One region of the Brevibacillus humidisoli genome, then DNA from elsewhere that is predicted to be linked to it. Evidence: riboswitches for the same ligand, from Rfam matches in the RefSeq annotation. Region 1 holds a riboswitch; each other region holds the start of a gene.
The links. A riboswitch is a leader RNA that binds a small molecule or an ion and turns the genes downstream of it on or off. The one in region 1 is predicted to bind S-adenosylmethionine.
Positions count from the first base shown of each region.

Region 2: another riboswitch for S-adenosylmethionine. It lies ahead of metK (methionine adenosyltransferase); the one in region 1 lies ahead of mtnK (S-methyl-5-thioribose kinase).
Region 3: another riboswitch for S-adenosylmethionine. It lies ahead of metX (homoserine O-acetyltransferase MetX); the one in region 1 lies ahead of mtnK (S-methyl-5-thioribose kinase).

Region 1 covers NZ_CP087263.1:3,476,807-3,481,024, forward strand. The annotation lists gene mtnA (S-methyl-5-thioribose-1-phosphate isomerase) at 1-844, opposite strand, end outside; gene mtnK (S-methyl-5-thioribose kinase) at 841-2,067, opposite strand; SAM riboswitch class I at 2,175-2,288, opposite strand; gene LOK74_RS17070 (YjcZ family sporulation protein) at 2,461-2,613, shown strand; gene LOK74_RS17075 (short-chain dehydrogenase) at 2,806-3,357, shown strand; SAM riboswitch class I at 3,477-3,599, shown strand; gene LOK74_RS17080 (2,3-diketo-5-methylthiopentyl-1-phosphate enolase) at 3,669-4,218, shown strand, end outside.
Region 2 covers NZ_CP087263.1:3,850,648-3,854,865, forward strand. The annotation lists gene LOK74_RS18830 (polysaccharide deacetylase family protein) at 1-58, opposite strand, end outside; gene metK (methionine adenosyltransferase) at 261-1,466, opposite strand; SAM riboswitch class I at 1,598-1,697, opposite strand; gene LOK74_RS18840 (hypothetical protein) at 1,748-2,242, opposite strand; gene LOK74_RS18845 (S8 family peptidase) at 2,254-4,218, opposite strand, start outside.
Region 3 covers NZ_CP087263.1:2,766,228-2,770,445, forward strand. The annotation lists gene LOK74_RS13655 (succinate dehydrogenase cytochrome b558 subunit) at 1-337, opposite strand, end outside; gene LOK74_RS13660 (DUF2507 domain-containing protein) at 734-1,207, shown strand; gene metX (homoserine O-acetyltransferase MetX) at 1,251-2,312, opposite strand; SAM riboswitch class I at 2,426-2,532, opposite strand; gene LOK74_RS13670 (aspartate kinase) at 2,601-3,854, opposite strand; lysine riboswitch at 4,039-4,218, opposite strand, start outside.

The sequences.
Region 1 (4,218 bases):
TGTTAAAGTCGATCGAAGAGAAGGGCGCGGCCACATAAAACGGAATATTGTGTGCCTTGGCCAGGACGGCAACGCCATACGTGCCGATCTTGTTGGCAACATCGCCATTACGGGCTACCCGGTCCGTTCCCACGATGACGGCCTGTACTTTCTTTTGGGCCATCACCATCGCCGCCATATTGTCGCAGATCAACGTGACGTCAATGCCCGCTTTTTGCAGTTCGTAGGCGGTTAGACGGGATCCCTGCAAGACAGGCCGTGTCTCGTCGGCGTACACTTTCAGGTTCCAGCCCATCTCTTTTGCCAAGTAGAGTGGCGCTGTTGCCGTACCGTAGGCGGCCGTAGCGAGAGCGCCTGGATTGCAGTGTGTGAGAATCCCCATCCCATCGTGCAGTTGTGTCAGCAAGAACTCACCGATTCGGCGGCAGACTTGTTCGTCCTCCTGCTGAATCTTGATCGCTTCATCAAGAACAGCCGCTTTGATTGCTTCGATTGGTTGGGCCGCTTCTGCCTGTACTCGTGCTTTGACCCGGTCCAGTGCCCAAAACAGGTTGATGGCCGTGGGGCGTGAGGTGGCCAGGTAATCAGCCTGGTTGGTCAAATCCGTCCAAAGGGCATCGTACGAAGTGGCAGAACTGCTGCGTACCCCGAGGTAGAGACCGTAGGCGGCTGCCATTCCGATCGCCGGAGCGCCTCGGACCTGCAAACTGCGGATCGCCTCCCATACCTGTTCGATCGTCGTTACTTCCAGATAGACGGTTTCCACTGGCAGGCGTGTCTGATCCAGCAACCGCAGGTGCTCCTCTGCCCACGCTACGGGAGCGAGGTGAGTTGATGTTGTCATACTGCTGCCTCCTGGTAAAACGTATTCGCAACTTCCTCAACCAGTGCGGTAAGATCGGCTCCTTCCTTGACCGTTCTGCGCTTCAGGATGAGCGCCTGACCGATCTGAAGCGCCAGGCGTTCTGCTTCGGCGCGGATCTGGGCATCCTCAATCGTGTTCAAATCAGCAACACCCGCCAACCCGATCACCCGGCGCAGCATTTTGCAGCCGGCGTACCCCGCAGCATCCTGCAGCAGGTTTTCCACGTAGTCCTGCCAGAACCCTTCTACGTTGGCACTACGCTCTTTCACCTTTTGATGCCACAGTTTCACGAATTCAGAGACAAACTGCGTCCAGACGTTCTCCACCGTCTCCAGCAGATAACTGCGGTAATCTGCCCGCTTGGCGGGGTCCTGCTGCAGTCCGTGCTGGCCGGCGTAATTGAGCAGCAAGTTGGCAATCACCGCGCCGATATCAAATCCCATCGGGCCATAGTAAGCAAACTCAGGGTCGATCACTTTGGTACTTTGTTCGGTAACAAAAATACTGCCCGTGTGCAGGTCGCCATGCAACAATGCCTCTGCACGAGTCAGAAAGCCAAACTTGAGATGGGCGATTTCCCGCTTGAGCAATACATTGCCCCAGATTGCTTCCACATCGCTGCGAATCAACGGATTGAAGTCATTCGTATCCGCATCTTCATACGGATCAGTGAACACCAAATCCTCCGTTATTTTGCACAATTCGGGATTGATAAAGTTGCCAAGCAGCGCCTTTTTCTCATATGGATGGGCCCCCAAATCAGAGGTAAAAAACAAGGTGTGAGCCAAAAAACGGCCAATATGCTTGGCAAACAACGGGTAGCGGTTCCCCTCAATCAGCCCTTTCCGCATTATGATGTGATCGCTTAGATCCTCCATCACCGTCAAAGCCAGTTCCTCGTCATAATGATAAACTTCCGGCACCAGATCCGGAGCGTATTTGTACTGGATCCTCAACGCTTCACTCTCGATGCGGGCACGATCCAGGGTAAGCGGCCATGATTCACCGACTACTCTCGCATAAGGAAGTGCTTGTTTAACAATAACACTTTTGCCGCCCTTGTTGTCACAAATATGGAACACCAAATTCAGGTTACCGTCTCCGATCTCTCTGCTGACAAGCTCTGCGCCTTGTGCAAACAATCCAGGAAGCGCACGAACGTACTCGACAGCTTCCTGCTCCGATAATGCCCGATAAGCCATCATGCATACCCCTTTCAGATCGATTTGGTCACGTTATGACAATAAAAAAACCTCTTTTCCGGAGAAAAGAGGTTGTGTACGCATCGATTACAATACGTGTCGTCTCCCCCTTATCTTCCAGAATTCTTCGCTTCTGCAGGAATTAGCACCGTGCACGCCACTAGGGCATGTCGGTTGCTGGGTTTCATCGGGCCAGTCCCTCCACCGTCTCTGGATAAGGAATCCATTGTTTCTTCAGTTGTTCTTCCAGAATACCATAGATAATAAATGTATGGCATCTATCTTACACACTCTTGTAAAAGGTGTCAATTGGTTTGATTGCTTCCTGTTTCCTCCTGTCAGTAGCGCCCTTACCCGCAGTGCCCATCTTTTCCTTCTTCTGCACGATGCCCCATGCACATATCCCCTCGGTTACATACCCTGCTCGTAAGGGTGATACCCAAAAAGGAGGGATGTGCAGTGAGCGGAATCTTTAACGGCAATGGCTTCGCATTGGCTCTGGTGCTGTTCATTTTGCTGGTCATTGTCGGGGAAGCCGACGATTAATCTGCTGTCGCATGTTCAGCCCCCCTCTTGTATGAGGGGTTTTTTCGTTTCATCACGTCCGATTGCAGCACGGAAGTTGCAGAGTTACCGATCGGTATCCTGTGCTATGATGGGGAAGAACAGGGGCAGGGGGAAGATCACACAACTTCAGATGAACATGCAGCAGCCCCACGAACGAGAGGAGATTGGAAGATGCCAGGACACGCATTGGTTGTTGGGGGTACCGGCATGTTGGCCGATGTCTGCTTGTGGCTAGAGAGGGAGGACTATCATGTGTCGGTCATTGCCAGAAACCGGGAGAGGTTGGCCGCGCTTGTGGAGCGGGCGGAAAGACCAAACAGCATCACCTCGCTTGTCCTCGATTATACTGATGAGCAAGCTCTGCGCCGTCAACTGCGTACAACAATGGAGAAAAACGGTCCGATCGAACTGGCTGTCGCCTGGATACATTCTAACGCTCCCCGCGCCTTGCCCATATGTATAGAAGAACTGGCAGGGGCAGCGACCAGTTCCTGGAGGCTGTTTCACATCTGCGGCAGCAGAGCATACCGATCCCCGCAGCGTCCCGACCTACCGGAGCATTGTTGCTACCATCAGGTAATCCTGGGGTTTGTGCTGGAAGATAGGGGAAGCCGCTGGCTGACCAACAGTGAGATCGCAGAAGGCGTGATACGGGCGATCTCCTCCGGGAAGCAGGATAGCGTGGTCGGCCAGTTGGAGCCATGGGAAAAAAGACCATCTTGACCGCAAGCCGTCTTGCGGTACCCTACGGGTTGACTACGGAGCGAAAAGCGCTTATGATGTGTGTATCAAACCAGCAGGGGCGCTGCTGGAACCAATCAAATCAAACGGATATGAGAATGCTCTTATCGAGAGAAGGCAGAGGGACTGGCCCGATGAAGCCCGGCAACCGACGCGCTGAAAGTCCAGGCGCGAGACGGTGCTAAATCCTGCAGGTGCTGCAAGGCAGTCCTGAAAGATGAGAGGAGTAAACCAGCATGACTGCCTCCTCCTTCGCGAAGGAGGTTTTTTTGTTAAAAGGAGGACAATCGTTCGTGAGTGGAGATCGAATCCGCGTCACCTATCTGACGCAAGCAAAAGATCTGGATAAAAAAGCGGAAGCTATCGCCGTTGGCATGACCGTTGGTTCCTGGACCGACCTGCCTGCCGCCAAACAAGCTGAGCTGCATCCGTATCTAGGGGAAGCTGTATCTTCCGAGACCTTGGAAGAACTGCCGGATGGACATAAGCGTGGACTCATCCGCATCGACTATCCCGCAGGCAACTTCACGCCTGACATAGCCTCGCTATTGACCGGCGTGTTCGGCAAGCTGTCCATGGACGGCAAGATTAAACTGATCGATATCAAACTGCCCGAATCATTCGTCCAAGCTTTTCCCGGACCGCAGTTTGGCATCGATGGCATTTGCCAAAAACTGGGGGTTCACGACCGGCCGCTGCTGATGAGCATCTTCAAGTCATGTCTGGGACTTCCCTTTGACGACTTGAAAACTCAGTTTCGAGCGCAAGCTCTCGGTGGTGTCGACCTGGTAAAAGACGATGAAATCTTCTTTGTCGACGACAAAGCCCCGTTCCTGGACCGGA
Region 2 (4,218 bases), 370 kb from region 1:
CCATTACCAACGTAATGACCGCAGTCATTACGATCAAGTAAGGGAATCGTCTGAACACGAAGCTTCCTCCTTCTCACTGGCCTGTTCGCATTGAAGATGGAGCCGCCAGAGGAATGCCTGTAGGGTACGATTTGATTCCTCCTAATCATTCGACATAGGTAATAAGAATCCTTTATACACTAAGATCCAACAGAGGAAAGGCGAACCACAAAAAGCGCCCGGCTGATCAGCCAAGCGCTTTTGTGACATGGATTACGCTCTTATTTTGTCAACTGGGCAGCATCCTGTTTGAGCGCTTCCGCCTTGTCTGTTTGTTCCCAAGGAACCTGTAGGTCGTTACGGCCAAAGTGCCCATATGCTGCAGTCTGCTTGTAGATCGGACGGCGCAGGTCCAACTGCTTGATGATCCCGGCAGGACGCAGGTCAAAGTGCTTTCGAACCAGGGCAACCAAGTCCGATTCAGACACCGTTCCTGTGCCAAACGTATCGATCGCAATCGAAACTGGCTGTGCCACCCCGATCGCATAAGCGACCTGTACCTCACATTTTTCAGCAAGGCCGGCAGCAACAATGTTTTTCGCTACATAGCGGGCAGCATACGCACCGGAGCGATCCACCTTGGTCGGATCTTTCCCCGAGAAAGCACCTCCGCCGTGTCGGGCATAGCCACCGTATGTATCGACAATGATCTTGCGGCCGGTCAATCCAGCATCTCCCTGCGGCCCGCCGATGACAAAGCGGCCGGTCGGATTGATAAAGTACTTCGTTTGCTCATCCAGGAATTCGGCTGGCACCACTGGCTTAATCACGTGCTCCATCAGATCAGCCTTGATTTGTTCCAGGGTGGTCTCTGGTGCATGTTGGGTGGAGATGACAATCGTATCGATGCGAACCGGCTTGTCACCATCGTACTCTACGGTTACTTGTGTTTTGCCGTCAGGACGCAGGTAGGCAAGGGTTCCGTTCTTCCGCACTTCAGTGAGTCGACGGGCCAGTTGGTGGGCCATACTGATCGGAAGCGGCATCAATTCAGGTGTCTCATTGCAGGCAAAGCCAAACATCAGACCTTGATCGCCGGCACCAATCGCTTCAATCTCTTCATCTGTCATACTTCCTTCGCGTGCTTCCAATGCCTTGTCCACGCCGAGCGCAATATCTGCCGACTGCTCACCAATCGCTGTAATGACGCCGCACGTATCGGCATCGAAACCAAACTTGGCACGGTCATATCCAATCTCCCGGATCGTGTCACGAACCAACCTTTGGATGTCGACATAGGTATTGGTGGTAATCTCTCCTGCTACCAACACCAGCCCGGTTGTGACCGACGTTTCGCACGCCACCCGTGCATTGGGATCTTTCGACAAAATCTCGTCCAGGACCGCGTCAGAAATCTGGTCGCAGATTTTATCAGGGTGCCCTTCTGTAACAGACTCTGATGTAAAGAGACGACGACCTTTTTGCAGTGCCATAATCCAACCTCCTTTTGAACTTTTATACGAATAGTGTGGCTAGCCGAATCGGGTTTCTCTCACGTCCAAAAAATAAACCTTTTCCATCTTTTTGAGGAAAAGGTACTTTGTATGCGTTCCCTAACCTCTTATCGGCCAGAATGGCAACCATTCTGCTGGTTAGCACCGTACGAGACGGTTGCCGGGCTTCATCGGGCCAGTCCCTCCGCCTGCTCTGGATAAGAGTATCCATTACGGGTAATAGAATAACCGTTTTTTCCAGTTGTGTCAATGGACTACTGGCTGCGCGATTCGTATTTTCCGCGAACAATCACGTAGGCTGTCCCATCGTAATCAGGTGCCAAGCGAAGTCCACGGGAATCGGAACGAGGGATCAACAGCAGATGATTTAACCCGACTGGATCGCCCCCCTGCAGATCGACACCAGCCGTAAGATCGGTCAAACCATCTCCATTCTGACCAGGCACGGCGATTACTTGGCCTGTGCGGACAATAAATTCCGTGCCCTCAAAACCGTACAACGTCTCTCCCGGCGTCAGTTCCTCTACGACCAGACTGCTTCCTTGCGGCTCAGACTGCTGTTGCGAGGGTGCTTGTCCCCCGCCGAGCGCTTGTTGAATCTTCTCATCGACATAACTTTTCGTCACGACCGGATCATCCGCCGAGCCGGGAATACCGGCCGAACCGGCATAATCAGCCCACGCTTGCCCGGCAAAAATCAAGACGCCTACTGCGGCAAGAGCGACAATTCCCTTGATGTTCTTCTTCATCTCTTCTCCTCCTACAGGTTAAAGGCTTTGGTCAACAGGACGACCACCTCGACGCGGCGAGTTTTGGCCTGTGGTTGGAACGTCCGGTAGCTAATCCCTCTCACATATCCCAGGCTGGTGAGCGACTCGATTGCTGGTGACGCCCAGTAATCGACCGAAACATCTCGGTACGAACTTCGGCTGCGCTTGTAGGTGTACAACCCCTTGGCGCGCGCTACCATGACCGCCATCTCTGACCGGGTAACTGGCTGGTTGGGGCGAATCGTACGATCAGGGTATCCTGCCAAAATACCGAGGCTGTACGCTTTGATAATATTTTCGTGAGCCCAGTGTGCCCGGTTAATATCCCGGAAAGGATTTCTCACATTGACATTCCCCGTGTACAGCCCCTTCTCCGACATGGTACGGATCAGCATTGTGGCAAATTCTGCGCGCGTCACCGTCTGATTGGGCCGGAACGTAGAATCCTCAAATCCACGGACGATGCCCCGCTTGGACAGTCGGGCAATCTCAGCGCGAGCCCAGTGGTTGCTGATATCCCGATAACCATCAATCAGCCTCTCGCGAGTAATGGTGAGTCGGTAGGCGTCATACCGGAAGGGTACCATACTGTTCAGTCGAACATAATAGGTCCCGGGAGTTAATTTATATGCATAGATGTAGCTGCCTGCTCTCGATAGTTCTGCCACATTGGTAGCCGAAGCGAGTAGATAGTTGCGTGTCGGTCCTGCCTTGTAAAGCGAGAAATGGACGCCTGAGCGCACCGGGATGTATGGGGCGCGAATGGTCGCATACGTGTCTTCGGAGATGACAAACTGGAACCAGTCATAATCATGCTCTGTAGCCAGCGTTCCGGTCATCAGCATGCTGTTCCCCAGGTTGGTGGCGCGGTTGTAGGTATCGTTTGGCTCATTCTCATCCTGTCGCTCTGGTGTATATATGACCTCCAACTGGTATTCGCCGTTTACTTGATTTCCCCAGTAGTCGGTTAGTCTGACGTAGTATTTTCCTGTGGTGACATCCAGGTTGGCTTGCTCGATATTGGGAACAGAGCTGTTGTTGTCAATCTCAACACCTCTTTCCTTCTCTTTGGCGATGAACAGGACAGGATCAATCCGGTATGTATCCGATGTAACGGTCACACCTAGCTTGCCCGGACCACGCACGTAATACGAAAACCAATCGACATCTCCCGCACGGTGAAAATTGCCCAATATGCTGACGCGATTCCCTGGCGGCAGTGGTCGCGCCGCATCCAGTTGGTCATTGTTCTCATAACGGTCAGCTGCAATCTGAAAGCGGCTGGTCAGCAAGTAGGATAGGGAACCGGCCCCTCCGCCCCGCTCTACTTTTATATACACTCTCCCCTGTTCAACCGGAACATGCAAGGTGTGCCCCGAACTTGGATAGTAGGAGGTAGTCTGATCTCCATTGTAAAAGGTAATGGCAAGCGGCGCGACGGAATAGGATGATACCCAGACGGATGCGGACAGCTTACCGTCATAAGGTATATCGGTGTAGTACCAGTCAACGGTATCGGCGTGATCCAACGAACCGCGGACCTGCGACTCAATGGGAAATGCTGCTGCGGCTGGCCTGCTGTTGTTGGGCTCGTTAATGTCGGCCGGCAGCCCTCTGCGAACTGCGGCATCCACATTCAACAAACCGTAGCCTGTTTGTCTGTCCCATCCCTTGCTCCCCAGATCTGTAGCCGTGTGATAAAGCAGCTGACGCACTTCCAATGGTGTCAGGTGGGGGTGACGGCTCAAGATCATCGCCGCTGCTGCAGCAACCTGAGGAGCAGCTGCAGATGTGCCTTTAAATGACCAGTAGCCACCGCCCCGCTGGGTGGTGTAGATGCTCCAACCAGGAGCAACCAGGTTCAGTTCTGGTCCGGTATTGGACTGATAAATCACTTGGTTTTTTTCATTGACTGCTCCTACGGCTATGACTGTCGGGTAGCCGGCCGGATAGGT
Region 3 (4,218 bases), 710 kb from region 1:
AGGCGACAAAGATCAGGGTGATCACGCCTGTGATGCGCTGCCACAAAAACAAATGGTTGCGAAAGTAGCCGAAGTTGCCCACATTGTGCTTCGCCTGAAACGCGATGTAAAGCCCGTAGATTGCATGAAAGAGTAATGGAATGTAGATCAAGCCAAACTCAAGTACCAGCAAAAATGGCAAGCTCTCAATGAAAGCAACGGTCTCATTGAACGCTTCCGGCCCTTTGGTTGCCTGGTGGTTGGCCGTCAAGTGAAACAACAAGAACAGGCCCACCGGAACCAAGCCTACTAGTGAATGAAGCTTGTGATTGAGAAAGTGCTGGCTGCTCCTAGCCATGCATGGGTCCCTCCTTTTTTTGTCTGTAAACCAGTCTTGTCCCCCTGTAACCCCTACTTTGCTCTTCTCTATCCTGTCCCAATGGAGAATCAGTTAGACACATCCCACGCATCCCGACGGACAAGGCAGGATCACCACTTTCCTCAAGCCTGTTCGCGGTGTCACGCTTTGCCCCGATGCGGAATCACTGTAGAATTGTGTCAATAAAATGGCAAAATGAAGTACAGTATGTGACCAAAACCATTGTACTCCTGTCTCCAGAGAGCGTCAAGCCGATTGGTAGACTTAATCTAACGTTAGAATAAACTTAGTTGTACCATCTCTGTGAGTGGGCATGTCTTCCTTCTTTTTCTCATATGTATCCTAGTAAAACCTGCGAGAAAAGGGGAACGACTGATGAAACGAACGATCGATCCTTTATCTGAACTGCTGTCTCCTGATGCGATCAGACCAATCGAACAGATGAGCATGCCGTATCTCGGCTACTATCTGCTGCGTGAGACGTTGACCCGCCGACTGCTCGGCGAGAGTGAAGCACCGATTCTGTATTGGACAGGCAAGGAATTGGGCGATCAAATCGTCATCGACTCAGCAGAAGATCTGGTGATGACTTTTATCCGGCTAGGGCTGGGCAAGCTGGAAGTACTGGAACAACATCAGCAGCTTGTCCGCTTCGGTCTTCAGCACTCTTCGTATGCCTTGATCCCTGTTGAGCGGTTGACCCAGATGCTCTCGTTGGAAGCGGGGCTTCTGGCTGGAGCGATCGGCGCTTGGAGAGATCAACCAGCCCAGGCAGGGTTAGAGATTCACCAGCGATCAGGAAAAAAGCCGGAGGCATTGATCACCGTCCGGCTTCAACCGATGGAATGAGCGATAACTGGAGGCAAGAGGCATTTGATGATGAGCAATTGGATCAGGCAAAGTAGGGAGCCAATATGTTCCCCATCTTGTGAAACTCGACGAGAAAGCCGTCATGTCCGTATTTCGAGTCGATCGTATAAAAGTCAGCACGGATGCCATAGGTACGGAGCACGTCTACCATCTCCCGCTGATGATCCAAGGGATACAGCAAATCGTTGCTGATCCCGATCCCCACTACCTGCGCCTTGATGCCGGACAAGGCATGTTCGATGCCGCCGCGATTACGGCCAACATCGTGCGTATCCATCGCCTTCAGCAAACAGAGATAGCTATTGGCGTCAAACCGTTCGACCAGTTTCTCTCCTTGGTACCGCAAATAACTCTCGATTTGGAAAGGGGTGTCAAATGAACTGCTGTCCGCTTGCTCCTGCAGGCTGCGCCCAAACCGTTCCTCAAACAGTTCAGCGGTGCGGTAGGTGATCATCCCCAGCATCCGGGCAACGGCGAGGCCGCTGGTCGGCCCTGGACCAGGGTAGTAATCGCCGCCCTGCCATGCCGGATCGTTCACGATTGCCTGCCTCCCCACATCGTTGTACGCTATGGCGATTGCAGAAAAGCGAGTACACGTAGCGATCGGCACAACCATCTTCATGTAGGTGGGATAGGTAATCGCCCATTCATATACCTGCATCCCGCCCATCGAACCGCCGACCACCGCATACAATTGCTCAATTCCCAACGCCTGAAGAAATCGATGCTGCGTATGGACCATGTCACGAATACTTACCATCGGAAAAGAGGAGCCATACGGTTTGCCTGTATCCGGGTTGATACTGGCTGGCCCTGTTGTGCCGTAACATCCGCCAAGCACGTTGCAGCAGATCACATAGTACTGATTGGTGTCAATCGGCATCCCAGGCCCTACCAGGCCTTCCCACCAGCCTGCTTGCGATTCGTCTCCAGCTACATGGACATCGCCTGTCAGGGCGTGACAAATCAAAACGGCGTTGCCCCGCTCTTTATCGTAGGTTCCGTGCGTCTCATACCCCACTTCTACCTCTTTGAGCACTTCACCTGATTCCAGTTCAATATCGCCAATCACCAGCTTCTTCATCGGTTTCATCCCCCCAGAGTCGGTCTGCCTGTTCGAACAGCGGACCGAGTCAGTCAAAAAACCCCCTCTTCTGAAAGAGAAGAGGGGGCCATCCGTACGCGAGCCAAGTCCCGACCTTATCTTCCAGATGCTGCATGCACCTGCTGGAATTAGCACCTCTCCGCTCCTGCGGGGTTGCCGGGTTTCATCGGGCCAGTCCCTCCACCACTCTTGATAAGAATCGCCTATTTACTTGTCATGTACCTTCATCATACGACTGCTGGGGAAGACTGTCAACCCATACCAATCTTACTCGGCGGCTGAACGTCCGTATACGACAGCCGGCTCTTCGACGTCAAGACCAAATGCCGTGTGCAGCGTACGTACAGCGACAGCGGTCTGCTCGGCCGGAATCACGCAGGACACCTTGATATCGGAAGTGGAGACCATCTTGATCGAGATCTCCTGTTCCGCAAGCTGACGGAACATCTCTGCCGCCACCCCTGGATTGTTGATCATCCCTGCTCCGACAATGGAAACCTTGGAGAGCCCGGTCTCATGATCCACTCGTTCAAAGCTGAGCGCTTCCCGATTAGCTTCAAGTACATCCAGTGCCTTATGCAGATCGCCCGCGGACACGGTAAACGAAACATTGGTCATCTCCGCATCATAGGACCCCTGGATAATGATATCCACGTTCACCTGTGACAAAGCAAGCGTATGAAACAGCTTAGACAGCGTACCGCCATTGGACGGCATGCCGATGACCGTAATTTTTGCCACATTCTCATCATGCGCGACGCCACTCACGACTCTGCCTGTTTCCATATCGGCAACCTCCTCTACATACGTACCTTCTTCGGTGGTAAAACTGGATCTGACGACCAACCTGACACGATATTTTTTCGCAGCCTCCACGGAGCGGGGATGCAGGACGCCTGCCCCCAGATTGGCCAACTCCAGCATTTCGTCACAAGAGATGTGCGGCAGCTTTTGCGCGGCAGGAACGACGCGCGGGTCAGCCGTATAGACGCCAGCCACATCTGTAAAGATTTCACACTTCTCCGCCTGCAGACTGGCGGCAAGCACTACGGCGGATGTATCGGAACCGCCGCGTCCCAGTGTTGTGATCTCTCCTTCTTCTGAGACTCCCTGGAAGCCGGCTACGATCACCACTCGCCCGTTCCCCAGTTCATCTCGAATACGCTGATTGTCAATCTCTGTGATCCGTGCGCGGCCGTGTACCGACTCGGTCCGAACGCCGGCCTGCCAGCCGGTCAGCGAGACAGCGTCACATCCTTTTTGATGGAGCGCCATCGTGAGCAGGGCAATTGAAACCTGTTCCCCGGTGCTCAGCAACATATCCATCTCCCGTTCCGACGGAAAAACAGCGATCTGCTTGGCCATCTCCACCAACACATCGGTGGACTTCCCCATCGCGGACACGACCACTACCAGATCATGACCTGCCTGCCTGTATTCAACGATGCGGTCTGCCACCCGCTGGATTCGTTCAATGCTTCCTACGGAGGTACCTCCGTACTTCTGCACGATCAACCCCATTGTCGTTCTTCTCCCCTTTATCCCAATCTGATCATATCGCCATGAACACACCTTTATCCGGCCGACTATCTACTCTCTCTCACAGAAAAGGGCAACGACAAGGAAAACCTGCCGCTGCCCTGAATGGACATACATCGTTCCCCCTCCCCCTTTGACGCAGACGAAACGGGCGCACCGTTCGTCCCCGTGAGATAGCCCTCCACCTGCAGCGCGGGTTCTCGCTCAGGTGACAGTCCTGCGTCTGTTCGACGCAGACCCAGCACAGGCCGCCGCGGGTGGCCACCTGCACTTCGGCGAATTCCCCTTTCCCATTCCTGTCATCGATTCCCGTCTCTCGAGGAAGGTACTCATGGTTTTCGCGCCT